Regions from separate parts of the Gordonia sp. CNJ-863 genome, predicted to be linked through region 2. Evidence: riboswitches for the same ligand, from Rfam matches in the RefSeq annotation. Region 2 holds a riboswitch; each other region holds the start of a gene.
The links. A riboswitch is a leader RNA that binds a small molecule or an ion and turns the genes downstream of it on or off. The one in region 2 is predicted to bind cobalamin.

Region 1: another riboswitch for cobalamin. It lies ahead of BJF87_RS08905 (iron ABC transporter permease); the one in region 2 lies ahead of BJF87_RS07535 (CbtB domain-containing protein).
Region 3: another riboswitch for cobalamin. It lies ahead of cobN (cobaltochelatase subunit CobN); the one in region 2 lies ahead of BJF87_RS07535 (CbtB domain-containing protein).

What each region holds. Positions count from the first base shown of each region.
Region 1 covers NZ_MKKG01000013.1:65,325-70,176, forward strand. Annotated here, with positions in the region: gene BJF87_RS08890 (DUF2786 domain-containing protein) at 1-313, opposite strand, end outside; gene BJF87_RS08895 (excalibur calcium-binding domain-containing protein) at 414-686, opposite strand; gene BJF87_RS08900 (L-lactate dehydrogenase) at 795-1,748, opposite strand; cobalamin riboswitch at 1,878-2,060, shown strand; gene BJF87_RS08905 (iron ABC transporter permease) at 2,132-3,184, shown strand; gene BJF87_RS08910 (ABC transporter ATP-binding protein) at 3,184-4,011, shown strand; gene BJF87_RS08915 (ABC transporter substrate-binding protein) at 4,008-4,852, shown strand, end outside.
Region 2 covers NZ_MKKG01000011.1:356,386-361,237, reverse strand. Annotated here, with positions in the region: gene BJF87_RS07545 (histidine phosphatase family protein) at 70-594, opposite strand; gene BJF87_RS07540 (CbtA family protein) at 613-1,440, opposite strand; gene BJF87_RS07535 (CbtB domain-containing protein) at 1,493-1,726, opposite strand; cobalamin riboswitch at 1,764-1,924, opposite strand; gene BJF87_RS07530 (ATP-dependent helicase) at 1,952-4,852, shown strand, end outside.
Region 3 covers NZ_MKKG01000022.1:48,862-53,713, reverse strand. Annotated here, with positions in the region: gene BJF87_RS12135 (precorrin-2 C(20)-methyltransferase) at 1-724, opposite strand, end outside; gene BJF87_RS12130 (precorrin-8X methylmutase) at 727-1,350, opposite strand; gene BJF87_RS12125 (precorrin-3B synthase) at 1,364-2,545, opposite strand; cobalamin riboswitch at 2,570-2,697, shown strand; gene cobN (cobaltochelatase subunit CobN) at 2,658-4,852, shown strand, end outside.

The sequences.
Region 1 (4,852 bases), on a different contig from region 2:
AGGCGAGGACGAAGGTCGAGTTGCTCGCGACGTCGACGGTCACGTCGTTGGCCATGGTGATCGCCACGAACAATTGCACGTAGGTGCGCAGGCCACGCTTACCCGGCTCGCCGATCTTGATCTGCCGCGAGATCGGGGTGACCTGCTTACGCGCGGCCGGATCGTGCGCGCGGGCCACGGCGAGATCGATCGACGACGCCGTGGCAAGGCGTTGTGCGGCCTGCATGAACGTCTCGGCCTCATGCTCGTTGTCGGTGTTCTCCGCCTGCCGCAGGAGGGCGGAGATCCGGGTGAGCAGCTTGTCGTCGCGCATGTAGTTCAGACTATCTGCGCGCCCGATCGGTTCCATCGGACTGCAGGCGAGCAGAAAAAGCCAGGTCGGAGACCCTCACGCACAGTGTGTGACCGAAGGGTCAGTTCTGCTCGCAGGCGATGCCGTCCTTGTCGCGGTCGCTCTCGTCGTTGGCGTCGTAGAGGGCCTGGTCGACGGTGAAGTTCGTAACCGGCGTGCCGGAGGTCGAGTCGACGGCGCCGGGCTCGCCGACGCCGTGCGGGTAGTCGGCGTTGAGTGCCGCGCAGTTGGCGTAGTCGGTCGCCGCCGATGCAGGTGCCGCCACCATCAGCGGCGCGATCGCCATCGACGCCGCAGCGACAAAACCCAGAACCGTCTTCCGCGAACCACTCATCGTCGAACCTTCTCTTCCACCGATGTGACCAGGTGAAACTACCCCGGCGAGGATGCCGCACCGGCATCGAGCACCGAGATTGGTCCACCCGATGGACAGTGCCTGCCCCTACAACCCGAATCGCGCCTGCATCCGGCGTAGCGTCTCCGCCGAGGCGAGCAGACCGGCTTCCTCGTCCGGCGACAGCGGCACCTCGAGGCGCGTCTGCGCACCACCGCGGTCGACGACGGTCGGCAGGGAGAGACACACATCATCGAGCCCGGGGAATCCGGAGGCGACCGTGGACACCGGGAGCACCCGGTGTTCGTCGTTCAGAACGGCTTCGACGATACGGGTGGCGGCGAGGCCGATGGCGTAGTTGGTGGCCCCCTTGCCCTCGATGATGGCGTAGGCGGCGTGCACGACCTCGTCCCGGATACGCTCCCGTGCAACGGCATCCATCTCCCGACGCCCAGGTAGCGGCGTCCACGACGTCAGCGGCACGCCACCGATCGTCGCCGACGACCACAGCGGTATCTCGCTGTCACCGTGCTCGCCGACGACATACGAGTGCACACTCTGCACCGCTACCCCGCAGTGCTGCGCGACGAGGAACCGCAGCCGCGACGAATCCAGCACGGTTCCCGACCCGAACAGCTGATTCGGCGGCAGGCCGGTGATCTTCTGCGCCGCATGGGTGACGACGTCCACCGGGTTGGTCACCATCAGGTAGATCGCGTTCGGTGCCACCTCGAGCACATCCGGCAGGATGGCGCGCGTCAAACCGATTGTGGCCTCGGCTAATTCGAGTCGGGACTGTCCCGGCTTCTGCTTGGCTCCGGCGGTGAACACGACGACGTCGGCGTCGGCGCACACCGACACGTCGTTGGAGCCGATGATGTCGGCGCGCGGTACGAACTCCAGACCGTGGGACAGGTCGAGCACCTCGGCGGTGACCTTGGCGGCCTTGATGTCCAGCAACGCGACCGTGCGCGCGACCCCGCGGATCAGCGCCGAGTAGGCGATCGCGGTGCCGACCGCGCCCGCCCCGATGATCGCCAGTTTCGTGGGTCGTCCGTCCATCGGATCACCGTTCGCCTCGGTTCGATTCGCACCTGTCCGTTGCCTGTCAGCGCCCAGCCTAAGACCTCCGGGCATCCCTCGCCCGACGACTTGGAGACGGGTCGGTGAGAGCTCCGTGTCCGTATTGCTAACCTCACCGGTGAGAGCGGTCGCACCTGCACAGGCGGGTGCCAGGGAACCTGGTGCGAATCCAGGACTGGCGCGCAGCGGTATGGGGGACGGACCCGACATCAGGCCACTGGGGCAACCCGGGAAGGCGTCGGGTTCGGACGAACCCGAGTCCGAATACCTGCCGTTCTCGTCGAGTCCACCCGGCGTCTCGCGCACAGATGCCCAGACCAAAGGCAGTTCCACACGTGTCCCGTCCTCCCGACGGCACGACGATGATCGCCACCGCCATGTCGGTACGGCGACTCCCGTCGTTGCCCCTTGCCCTGATCCTTCTCGCGCTCACCTTGGTGAGCATCGCGATCGCCACCGCTTTCGGTGCCGAGACCATCCCCCTCGGCGATGTCTGGCGAACCGTCGCCGGGCGCCTGCGAGGCGACGAGCTCGACGCCGCCCACTCCGTGATCATCTGGGATCTCCGTTTGCCGCGTTCGGTTCTCGCGGCGATCGTCGGCGCCGGTCTGGCGCTCGCCGGCGCCGTCATGCAGGCCCTCGTCCGCAACCCGCTCGCCGAGCCGTACCTGCTGGGCGTGTCGGCCGGCGCCGCGGTGGGTGCGACGGCGGTCATCACTCTAGGATCGTTTGCCGCCCTGGGTGTCTGGGCTTTGTCCGGCGGCGCGCTGATCGGCGCCCTCGCGGCCTCGGTCACCGTGTACGCCGTCGCCCGGGCGCAGGGCGGACTGACCGCCCTACGCCTGATCCTCTCCGGAGTGGTCCTGTCGTCGGCGTTCCTGGCGCTGTCCTCACTGCTGGTCTTCACCGCGGCCGACCCGCATGCCGCCGACAACGTGATGTTCTGGATGTTGGGCAGCGTCGCCGGCGCGACCTGGGCGAAAGTGCAGATCGCCGGGGTTGTCGTCGTGGTCACGGTGCTCGCCATGCTCGCGATCCACTCCTGGCTCGACGCCTACGCAGCCGGGACCGACACCGCGACATCCCTCGGGGTTCCGGTGCGCGCCATGCGAAACGCGCTGTTCGCGGTCCAGGGAATCCTGGTCGGCGTTCTGGTCGCAGTCGCGGGTGGAATCGGATTCGTGGGCTTGATCGTCCCGCACGCGGCACGCCTGCTCGTCGGTGCGACGCACCGCGCGATGATTCCCGTAGCGGTCTGCGGCGGTGCACTGTTCCTGGTGTGGGTCGACGTCATCTCACGAGTGGCCGCGTCACCCCGCGAGATGCCGCTGGGCATCGTCACCGGACTGATCGGCGCACCGATCTTCCTGTTCCTGATGGGACGGCGCCAGTACGGGTTCGGCGGCGAAGCCTGATGGGCGCCGTGCAGCGCTCGATGTCCCTGCGCGCGAACGCCATCAGTTGCCGTCGAAGTGGCCGCCCGATACTGCGCGAGGTGGATCTCGACGTCCCTGCCGGAACCCGCCTCGCCATCGTCGGACCCAACGGGGCGGGCAAGACCACGTTGCTGCGGACACTGTGCGGTCTCGAACAACCGGCCGAGGGACGAATCCGGTTGGGCGACGACGATCTCGATCGTCTTCCCGCTCGGCGTCGCGCGCTGTCGATCGCGGTGGTCGGTCAGGATGAACACCCGTCGGCCGAACTCACGGTCGCCGAAGCGGTGGGCCTGGGACGCACGCCGTACCGATCCGCCTGGGCCATACGTAACTCCGACGACCACGCGATCGTCCGGTCCGCGCTGGAGCAGGTGGGACTGGGCGGTTGGGAACACCGTTCGTGTACGCAGCTGTCCGGCGGTGAACGGCACCGCGTCGTGCTCGCCCGCGCAATCGCACAGCAGACGCCGATCCTTGTGCTCGACGAGCCGACGAATCATCTCGACGCGGCCTGGCGACTGCGGTTGATGCAGGTCCTCGACGACCTCGAGGCGACTGTGATCGCCGCGATGCACGACCTCGACCTCGTCCTCCGCCACTTCGACTCCGTCGCCGTCATTTCCGACGGCGGCGTCACCGCACACGGCCCACCGGTCGAGGTGCTGACCCCGCCGCTGCTGGCGTCGGTCTTCGATGTGTCCGGCACCGTCGTGCCACACCCCGAGACCGGCCTCCCCCATCTGCTGCTCGACTCCCCCACCTCTCCTGCACCGCAGGTCTACGCCACCAAGGAAAACCGATGAGACACAACATCACCCGATACGCCACGCTCGCCGTCGTCCTGGGCATCGCAGCGGGCTGCGGCACCGAGTCCGGCGCCGTCGCAACCGACCGCGTCACCGTCACCAACTGTGGCGCCGAGGTCACCTTCGACCAGCCTCTCGATCGCCTGTTCGTCAACGACGGCGGGATGATCGCGATCGCGCTGGCGGCGGGCGCCCGTGACAAGATCGTCGCCGTGAGTGCGCTCGCCCGCGACAAGGACGTTCTCCGACTCGAATACGGCCCACAGGTCGACACGCTCGACGAGGTCGCCACCGAGCAGCCCACCCTCGAGAACATCGTCGGCGCCAAACCGCAGGTCCTCTACGCCGGCTACAACTACGGCATGAGCGAGTCCCGCGGCATCACCCCGGAGATCCTGGCCTCCCATGGGATCGACGTGTATCAGCTGTCGGAGGCGTGCCGTCAGGTCGACGGCCAGGCTCAGCGCGGCACGATGGACCCATGGGTCGCGCTCGACACCGACCTGCGCAACATCGGCACCATCGCCGGCAATCCCGAGCAGGGCGCGACGGTCGCCGACGACATCTCCGACCGCCTCGAAAAACTCCGTGCTGCACCGCAACCGGCATCGAAACCGACGGTCTTCGTCTTCGACAGCGTCTCCGACACCATCTTCTCGTCGGGCTCCTTCGGTGGCCCGCAGGGCATCATCGACGCGGCGGGCGCGCGCAACGCGACCGAGGATGTCGAGGACACCTGGACCGCGGTGAGCTGGGAACGGATCGCCACCGCCGACCCCGATCTGATCGTCTTCGTCGACTATCCCGGCCAGTCCGTGGAGCAGAAGATCGACGCTCT
Region 2 (4,852 bases):
CAGTGCCCGCCGGGGGCGAACACGTTTCAGTTTTGCCGACTCAACTGTGTCAGGAGTCACTCACGATGTCTAGGTACGTCCGCCCGATTCTGTTTCTTCAGGGCGAATTCTCAGGGGCGGCCAGTGGTAGCAGGCCGCCGGCCGGACCTCGCACCGGAAGTATCCCGTGGCGTCGTCGCACAGAAGTGCCTGCGCGACGGGCATGGCCACGACGATCGACGCCCCGACGGTGATCGTGCGGTCGCGCCAGTCGTGCACCCGTCGCACGAACGCCTCGACACTCTCGCCGCCATGGGGCCGGGCCGCCGGATCGGTGAAGAAGGCCGCGAGCTCGCGTGGATCGATGTCCTCGGGCGCCGATCCCGCCCAGTTCCCGACATCGAGCGTGCGAAGCGCGTCGTCGACCTCGACCCGACCACCCAGGAGCCGGGCGCTCTCGAGTGTCGCGGGCTCGGGCCCGCAGAAGGACACCGGCCCGACGAGGGACGCGGCGAGCGCTTCGACGTCACGGCGGCCGCGGTCGTCCAGCGACGCGTCACCGCCGAAGCGCACCGATCGATTGGGACCGGTGCGCCCGGCGGTGATGATCTGCACAGGAATGGCAGTGCGCGGTCAGCTCTGCACGGCGTCGACCGTCGGCGACGTGCTGGAGCTCTTCGACCGCGCCATCGCGCCGAGGATCAGCGCGAAGGTCACCGTCAGCACCGTCCAGAGGATCACCTGGTTGGTGATCGTGTACACGCGGAAGTCGGCGACGACGTCCGCCGGGAAGCCGGGGAACACGATCTGGCCGGCGTCGGTGCGCACCGGCTCGGGCACCTCGTCGAACGACGGCAGCAGCGCGATGGTGACGCCGACCGCGATCACGTACGCGGCACCGCCCACGACGGCCGACACCAGTCCGCCGATCCTCGGCCGCAACCACAGCGCGAGTGCGACGGCCACGATCATCAGCACGACCGACGCGATCGTGACGGTCAGGAATGCACCCGTCCGTTCCCCGATCGTGTCGTCGTCCCCGACCGCAGGCGGGTTGGCCGGGTAGGCGAAGAACGGAACACCGAAGACGGCGACGAAACCGATCGCGCCGAGCGCCCCGGCGACGGCGCGGGCATCGGTGGCCGGATACCGGTTGCCGAGGTAACTCCACAGCACGGTGAAGGCGACCCCGAAGAACGCGCCCATGCACAGGGCGAACACCAGGTTTCCGACGCCGGCGCCCAGATTCTCCTGCATGGCGCGGGTGAAGACCTCGCCGCCGTCGCCGTGCGAATGGCCGCCGACCGTATGTGCCAGCGCCTCTTCGGCTTCCGAGCGTTCACCCTCGTAGTCGACGGCCTTCGACACCACGGGTTCGAGGTAGAACCGTGCGAAGACGAACGAGATGATGCCGGCGATCAGGCCCGAGAGCAGACCTGCGCCGATGAGTTTCTTCTCCATGTGAACTTGTCCCTACGTTGTGAGAGTCAGGCCGACGCAGTGCGGTGAACGCTCAGTGGCAGGGAAAGCCGAGGAAGTGGCGGGAGTCGTGCACGAACTCGTGCACATAGGTGTTCTCCCCGAAGACCGACACGACACCTTGGTCGTAGCCGAGGAAGTAGTAGGCGAGCCCGGCCAGGAGGACCGTGAGGCTCAGCCAGAGCGCTGCGCTCGCGACCGACAGGTTCGGTACCGAAATCGCACGGGTGGGTGACTTGACTGCTTCGGCCGTACGGGGAGACGTCATGGGATTGTCCTTTCGCCGATCTCGCGTCGGTGAGTGTGTCGGATCTTTTGGCGCCGGCACGGCATCCTGACTCACGTCTTCCCCAGGCGCCGTCGAAATCCTCGACCGCGTCCGGCGTTGTCGTTCACAGTGGCGCGACCGCTCCGGATTCTCACCGGATTCCCCGTACAGGCGTGTATCGACTGTATACCCAGACCTGTCGCACATGTGAGACATAGTGGAGAGATGCCCCGCCCCTCGGTTCTCGATCGCTTCACCGCCCCCACCCGGCGATGGTTCACCGGAGCGTTCACCAAGCCGACCGCGGCCCAGAAAGGCGCCTGGACCTCGATCGCCGACGGCGCGAACACCCTGGTCATCGCCCCGACCGGGTCCGGCAAGACGCTCGCGGCATTCCTCTGGGCGCTCGACCGGCTGGCCGCCGACGCCGCCACCCGCCGTCCGGGCACGAAGGTCGTCTACATCTCGCCGCTGAAGGCGCTCGCCGTCGACGTGGAGCGCAATCTACGCGCGCCCCTCACCGGGATCACCCGTGCGGCGCAGGAATTGGACCTGCCCGAACCGAACATAACGGTCGGTGTCCGGTCCGGCGACACCTCGGCCGCTGACCGCCGCGCTCTGGTGAAGACCCCGCCCGACATCCTGATCACCACGCCCGAGTCGCTCTACCTGATGCTGACCTCCGCGGCCCGGGAGAGCCTCACGAATGTCGAGGCGATCATCGTCGACGAGGTCCATGCGGTCGCCGCCACCAAACGCGGCACACATCTGGCCCTGACCCTCGAGCGCCTCGACGAGCTGCTCGAGAAGCCCGCCCAACGGATAGGCCTGTCGGCGACCGTGCGGCCTCCCGAGGTCGTCGCCGGGTACCTGTCCGGCTCGGCGCCCTGCCAGGTCGTCAAGCCCAAGGCCGACAAGACCTTCGATCTCCGCGTCGACGTGCCGGTCGAGGACATGGCGAACATCCCGCCGGCACCCGGCCCGGACGGCGCCGACCCGGCCGAGCTCGACGACGCATTCTCCCCCACGGCCGGTTCGCTGTGGCCGTACGTGGAGGCGTCGATCGTCGACCAGATCGAGGCCAACCGGGCGACGATCGTGTTCGCGAACTCCCGTCGGCTCGCCGAGAAGCTGACCGCGCGGCTCAACGAGATCCACGCCGAGCGGCAGGGTGTCACGCCCGAGCCCACCGCCAACCCGACGGTCGCGGGCGGGGCTCCCGCGTGCGTGATGGGCAGCGGGGCGAGTTCCGGCGCCGAGGCGGTCCTCGCGCGGGCACACCACGGTTCGGTGAGCAAGGAGCAGCGCGCGCAGATCGAGGACGACCTCAAGGCCGGTCGCCTGTCCTGCGTCGTGGCGACCAGCTCGCTCGAACTCGGTATCGACATGGGTGCGGTGGATCTCGTGATCCAGGTGGAGGCCCCGCCGTCGGTGGCCAGCGGCCTGCAGCGCATCGGCCGCGCCGGCCATCAGGTGGGCGAGATCAGCCAGGGCATCCTCTATCCCAAACACCGCACCGATCTGCTGCACTGCACGGTCACCGTCGGGCGCATGCTCGACGGTGCGATCGAGGAGATCAAGGTTCCCCAGAATCCCCTCGACATCCTCGCGCAGCAGACCATCGCGGCCGCCGCCGTCGACGATCTCGAGGTCGACCACTGGTACGAGGTCGTTCGCCGGGCGGCTCCCTACCGCGACCTCGGACGCGGGGTCTTCGACGCCACCCTCGATCTCATCGCCGGGCGGTTCCCCTCAGACGAGTTCGCCGAACTCCGGCCGCGGGTCAACTGGGACCGCGACGCGGGCGTGATCACCGGCCGCCGTGGCGCCCAACGACTCGCCGTCACCTCCGGCGGGTCGATCCCCGATCGCGGACTGTTCGGCGTCTTCATGGTCGGCGAGAAGTCCACGCGCGTGGGCGAACTCGACGAGGAGATGGTGTACGAGTCGCGGGTCGGCGATGTCTTCGCCCTCGGCGCGACGAGCTGGCGCATCGAGGACATCACCCACGACCGCGTCCTGGTGTCGCCGGCCTTCGGGCAGCCCGGCAGGCTGCCGTTCTGGATCGGCGACGCGATCGGACGTCCCGCCGAACTCGGTGCGGCGATCGGCGCGTTCACCGGGGCCATCGCCGATCCCGGGAAACTCGACGCCCATGCCGAGAGGCTCGGACTCACCGAGAACGCCCGCACCAACCTGGCCACGCTCATCGCCGAACAGCGCGAGGCGACCGGTCACCTCCCCACCGACCGGACGCTCGTCGTCGAACGGTTCCGCGACGAACTCGGCGACTGGCGCGTCATCCTGCACTCCCCCTATGGCTTGCGTGTCCACGCGCCGTGGGCGAGCGCCATCTCCCAACGACTCCTCGCGACACTGGGTATCGAGGGCGCCACCACCGCCTCCGACGACGGCATCATCCTGCGTCTGCCCGACACCGACGACGCACCCCCGGGTGCCGACGTCTTCCTCCTCGATCCCGACGAGGTCGAACAGCTCGTGACCGACGGTCTCGCCGACTCGTCGATGTTCGCCTCGCGGTTCCGCGAATGTGCCGCGCGCGCACTGCTCCTGCCGCGGCGCGATCCCGGCCGGCGCGCGCCGCTGTGGCAGCAGCGGCAGCGCAGCGCCCAATTGCTCTCCGTCGCATCCAAGTTCCCGGACTTCCCGATCGTCCTCGAAGCGGTTCGCGAGTGCCTGCAGGACGTGTACGACCTCCCGGCACTGCTCGACCTGCTCGGCCGCATCCGGTCGCGCCGGATCCGCGTCGTGGAGACCGAGACCCCGAGTCCGTCGCCGTTCGCGGCGTCGCTGCTGTTCGGCTACGTCGGCGCCTTCATGTACGCCGACGACGCGCCGCTCGCCGAACGTCGAGCCGCCGCCCTGTCCCTCGACACCAGCCTCCTCGCGCAGCTGCTCGGCCGCGTCGACCTGCGTGAGCTCCTCGATCCCGGCGTCATCGCCGAGGTCATCGCCCGCCTGCAACGCCTGTCACCCGACCGCCAGGCACGCGACGCCGAGGACGTCGTCGACCTCCTCCGCTGGCTCGGACCGCTGACCACCGAAGAGGTCGAGCCGAGATATCGGGGAGAAGCGGCGGTGGCCGAGGTGCTGGCCGAGCTGCAC
Region 3 (4,852 bases), on a different contig from region 2:
CCACGAGGATCGAGAAGTACGGCACCTCAGCCGGATTCACCTCCGCCGCCGGCAGCACACGCTCGACGGTGGTCGACGCCCGTTCGACGTAGAAGGCCTCGTCGAGGCGGCCGGCCTCGCGCAACGCCTCCCGCACCCGTTCGAAGGTGCGGCCCAGTTTCATCACCACGATGGCGTCGGCCGAACGGAAGCGGAACAGCAGCTCTTCCGTCGATGCCGTACCCGGGACGACCGTCAAGGTCTCGTCGCCCTCCACCAGCGGAACACCGGTGGCCGCCGACGCCGCGCTCACCGACGTCACACCCGGCACGATCTCCGCATCGAAGTGCGGGGACAGCCGCTTGTGCATGTGCATGTAGGAGCTGTAGAAGAGCGGATCCCCCTCGGCGAGAAGGACGACGTCCCGGCCCGCGCGCAGGTGGACGGCGAGCCGTTCCGCGCTCTCGGCGTAGAAGTCGTCGAGTGCACCCTGATACCCGCCGGGATGGTCGGTGGTCTCGGTGGTGACCGGGTACATGAGACGCTCTTCGGTCTGGTCTTCGCGCAGATAGGGTTCGGCGACCGACCGCGCGATGCTGTTGCCGTGGCGCGCACAGTGATACGCGACCACGTCGGCGGTGCTGATCACCCGCGCGGCCTTGACCGTCATCAGTTCGCTGTCGCCGGGCCCGAGGCCGATTCCCCAGAGCTTGCCGGGCCGCTGATCATCGTTGACTGCAGGCACATTCACTCCTGAGGGGTGGCGAGCGCGTTGACGGCGGCGGCGGTGATCGCCGACCCACCACGACGACCGGTGACGGTGATGAACTCGAGATCGGTGCGGGCAGCGAGGGCCTCGCACGACTCCGCGGCGCCGACGAAACCGACGGGCGCGCCGACGATTGCGGCCGGGCGGGGTGCACCCTCGTCGATCATGTCGAGCAGGGCGAACAACGCGGTCGGGGCATTGCCGATCGCGACGACCGCGCCATCGAGGCGTGGCAACCAGAACTGCAGGGCAGCAGCGGTTCTCGTGGTGCCCATCTCCTCGGCCAGAGCGGGGAGACCCGGTTCGGAGAGATGGCACAGCACCTCGTTGTCGGCGGGCAGACGCTTGCGGGTGATGCCGGACGCCACCATCGACGCGTCGCAGAGGATCGGTGCTCCGGCCTCGAGTGCCCCGCGGGCCGCGCGTACGACGCCGGGCGTCGCGATGACGTCGCGTGTGAGATCGGTCTGTCCGCAGGCGTGGATCATCCGGACGACCACGGTCGACACGTCGGAGCCGAAGGCGGACAAGTCCGACTCGGCCCGAATCGTCGCAAAGGACTGGCGGTAGATCGCGGCGCCGTCGCGCAGGTACTCGGTCATGATGCGCACGAGCCTAGCGGCGACGGCGGTCGTACCCGCCGTCGGGCGTGGCCTGCACCGACAGGTGTGTGCCGGCGGGGGAGCCGCAGCGACGCTCACACCCCACCCAGTGTTCGCGATCGCCTACCGGGAGGCCGGCCTCGACATGGGCGAGCAGGTCCTTGCGCACCGGGGCGTTGGCCGATCCGCAGCCCGGGGCGCCCACACAACAGCTGAGCCGTGCCCACGGCGAGTTCGCGTCGAAGATCAGGCCCATCGGTGCGAGCACCCGCACCACGGTCTCGGCAACGCCTTCACCGAGGTCACAGATCAGGATCTCCCGGTCCGGGGTGAAGACCACCGGCGACTCCACCGCGCCGATGAACTCGGCGAGGCGCGCGGGCAGGCGGCCGAGTTCGACGACCGAGCCGAGCAGCACCGATCCGTCGTCCTGGTCGAACCAGCCCACGATCGGCTCCACCGGGGCCGCTACGTCGTCTTCGTCGGATTCGACGGTGGGGGCCAGGTTCTCGGCGACGAGCCGCTCCAGGCGGTGGCGGTCCTCGGCGCCGAGATCGCGGACGCGCCAGGCGCCGGGCGCCACCGCGTTCAGACCGGCGGCCACCGAGATGAGTGCCTCGACGATCCCGGGCACCCCTCCGACCGATCCGACCGCGACGCCGCCGACCAGGATGTCGGCGACCACAGGTTCGGCCGAGCGCGCCACGGCACACGCGTCGGCGCCTCGGCGCCGGATGTCGCCGCGACCGTCGTCGACCCCGAACAGGAAGCGTCCCGAGATCGAGGTGGCCGCGGGATCGGCGCGCAGCGCGTCGTCGAGTGCCGCTGTCAGCGGACCTGCGTCGATGACACCGCCGATGCGGCCGGTCAGCGGGCTGACCTCGATGTTCCGGACCTTGTCGTGCGACGAGCTGGGCGCGAGGCCGGCGCTCACCACGGCGTCGGCCACGGCCTCGACGTCGGTGATCCCGCGCAGTTGCAGGTTCCCGCGCGCGGTGAGCTCGAGGAAGCCGTCGGCGTGAGCAGCCGCAGCCTGGGCGAGGGTGGTGAGCTGATCAGCGCGGATCCGGCCTCCGGGAAGCCGGATCCGGGCCAGTGCGCCGTCCTTCGCCTCGTGCGTGCTGAACACGCCGGGGCAACGATCCGCGGATTCCCGGATCGCCGTGCCGGGAGCGGGTTCGGCCGCTTCAGTCATCCCACCAGCCTACGACCGGACCAGGTGACGACTCCGCCGACCGGTCGCCGTAGGCTGAGACCCAACCGCGAGCGGGCTGAAGCCGGTGAGATTCCGGCGCGGTCGCGCCACTGTGAAGGGTCCCGGTAGACGCCGGTGCCCCAGCCAGACCAGTCCCTCGCACACACCCGACACTCCGGGCGCGACAACCCGGCGAGGAGACACGATGATCCTGCTGTTCTCGACCTCGGACACCGATCTGCTGACCGCGGCGGCCGCCGGCGAGGCGAACCCGGAAGTGGGGTTCCGCGGCGCGAATCCCGCACGACTGCTCATCGACGAGATCCCGGCACTGGCCGCCGACGCCGACCTGATCGTCGTCCGCATCCTCGGTGGAACGCGTGCCTGGGAAGAGGGACTCGCCGCGGTCGAGGCGACCGGCAAACCGCTGGTGGTGTGTTCCGGCGAGCAGCAACCGGACCCGGACCTGATGGCCCATTCGACGGTGCCGGCCGGTGTGGCCGCCCAGGCCCACGACTACCTCGCCGCCGGCGGCGTCGCGAACATCGTCAACCTGCATCATTTCCTCTCCGACACCGTGCTGTTCACCGGATACGGCTTCGAGCCGCCGCAGCAGACCCCGGCGTGGGGAATCCTGGAGCGCGCGCAGCGGGAGAATTCCGATGCACCGACCATCGCGGTGCTCTACTACCGCGCCCAGCACCTCGCCGGGAACACCCGCTACATCGACGCGCTCTGCAGCGCCATCGAGGAGCGAGGCGCCCGGGCGCTGCCGATCTTCTGTGCGTCCCTGCGTACCGCTCCCGACGACCTGATCGAGCTGCTCGGCACGGTCGACGCTCTCGTGGTCACGGTCCTGGCGGCCGGCGGCGCGACCCCGGCGACCGCATCGGCCGGCGGCGACGACGAGGCGTGGAACATCGAACGGCTTGCCGCACTCGACATCCCGATCCTGCAGGGCCTGTGCCTCACGGGTTCCCGGGCGGACTGGGAGGCGAGCGACGACGGTCTCTCACCGCTCGATGTCGCAACGCAGGTGGCGGTGCCGGAGTTCGACGGCCGGATCATCACCGTCCCGTTCTCCTTCAAGGAATTCGACGACGACGGCCTTCCCTGGTATCGGCCGGATCCCGAGCGCTGCGCCCGCGTGGCGGGCATCGCGGTGTCGCATGCACAGCTGCGCCGAACTCCGGCCGCCGACAAGCGCATCGCCGTCATGCTGTCGGCGTATCCCACGAAGCACGCCCGCATCGGCAACGCCGTCGGCCTCGACACCCCTCGGAGTCTGCTGCGTCTGCTCTCGGCCCTGCGCGCGGCCGGTTACGACATCGGACCGGAATCCGGTCCCGGTGCGATACCCGGTTTGGCAGAAGACGATTCGGATGCGCTGATCCACGAGATCATCGCGACGGGCGGTCAGGACCCGGATTGGCTGACCGAGGAAACCCTCGCCGCCAACCCGATCCGCCTGCCCGCCGCGGAGTACCGCGACTGGTTCGAGACGCTGCCGGAAGAACTGCGCAACGGCGTCGTCGAACACTGGGGCGAGGCACCCGGCGAGCTGTTCGTCGACCGGTCGAACAATCCCGACGGCGACATCGTCATCGCTGCACTGACTTTCGGCAACATCGCGATCATGGTGCAGCCGCCGCGCGGGTTCGGCGAGAACCCGGTGGCGATCTACCACGACCCCGACCTGCCGCCGTCGCATCACTATCTGGCGTCCTACCGGTGGATCGCCGCCCGACACGCAACGGGGCAGGCCGGTTTCGGTGCGGACGCGATCGTGCACGTCGGAAAGCACGGCAACCTCGAATGGCTGCCGGGCAAGAACCTCGGCATGTCCGCCAACTGCGGAACCGACGCCGCCCTGGGCGATCTCCCGCTCATCTACCCGTTCCTCGTCAACGACCCGGGGGAGGGGACCCAGGCCAAGCGCCGGGCCCACGCGGTGCTCGTCGATCACCTGATCCCGCCGATGGCGCGCGCCGAGTCCTACGGCGACATCGCCCGCCTCGAGCAGCTGCTCGACGAACACGCGAACATCTCCGCCCTCGACCCGGCGAAGCTTCCGGCGATCCGCCAGCAGATCTGGACGCTGCTCACCGCGGCGAAGATGGACCACGACCTCGGACTGACCGAACGCCCGGACGAAGAGGTCTTCGACGACATGCTCCTGCACGTCGACGGCTGGCTGTGCGAGATCAAGGACGTCCAGATCCGCGACGGCCTCCACGTCCTCGGCGAGGCCCCCCGCGACGACGCCGAGGTCGACCTCGTCCTCGCGATGCTGCGCGCCCGTCAGCT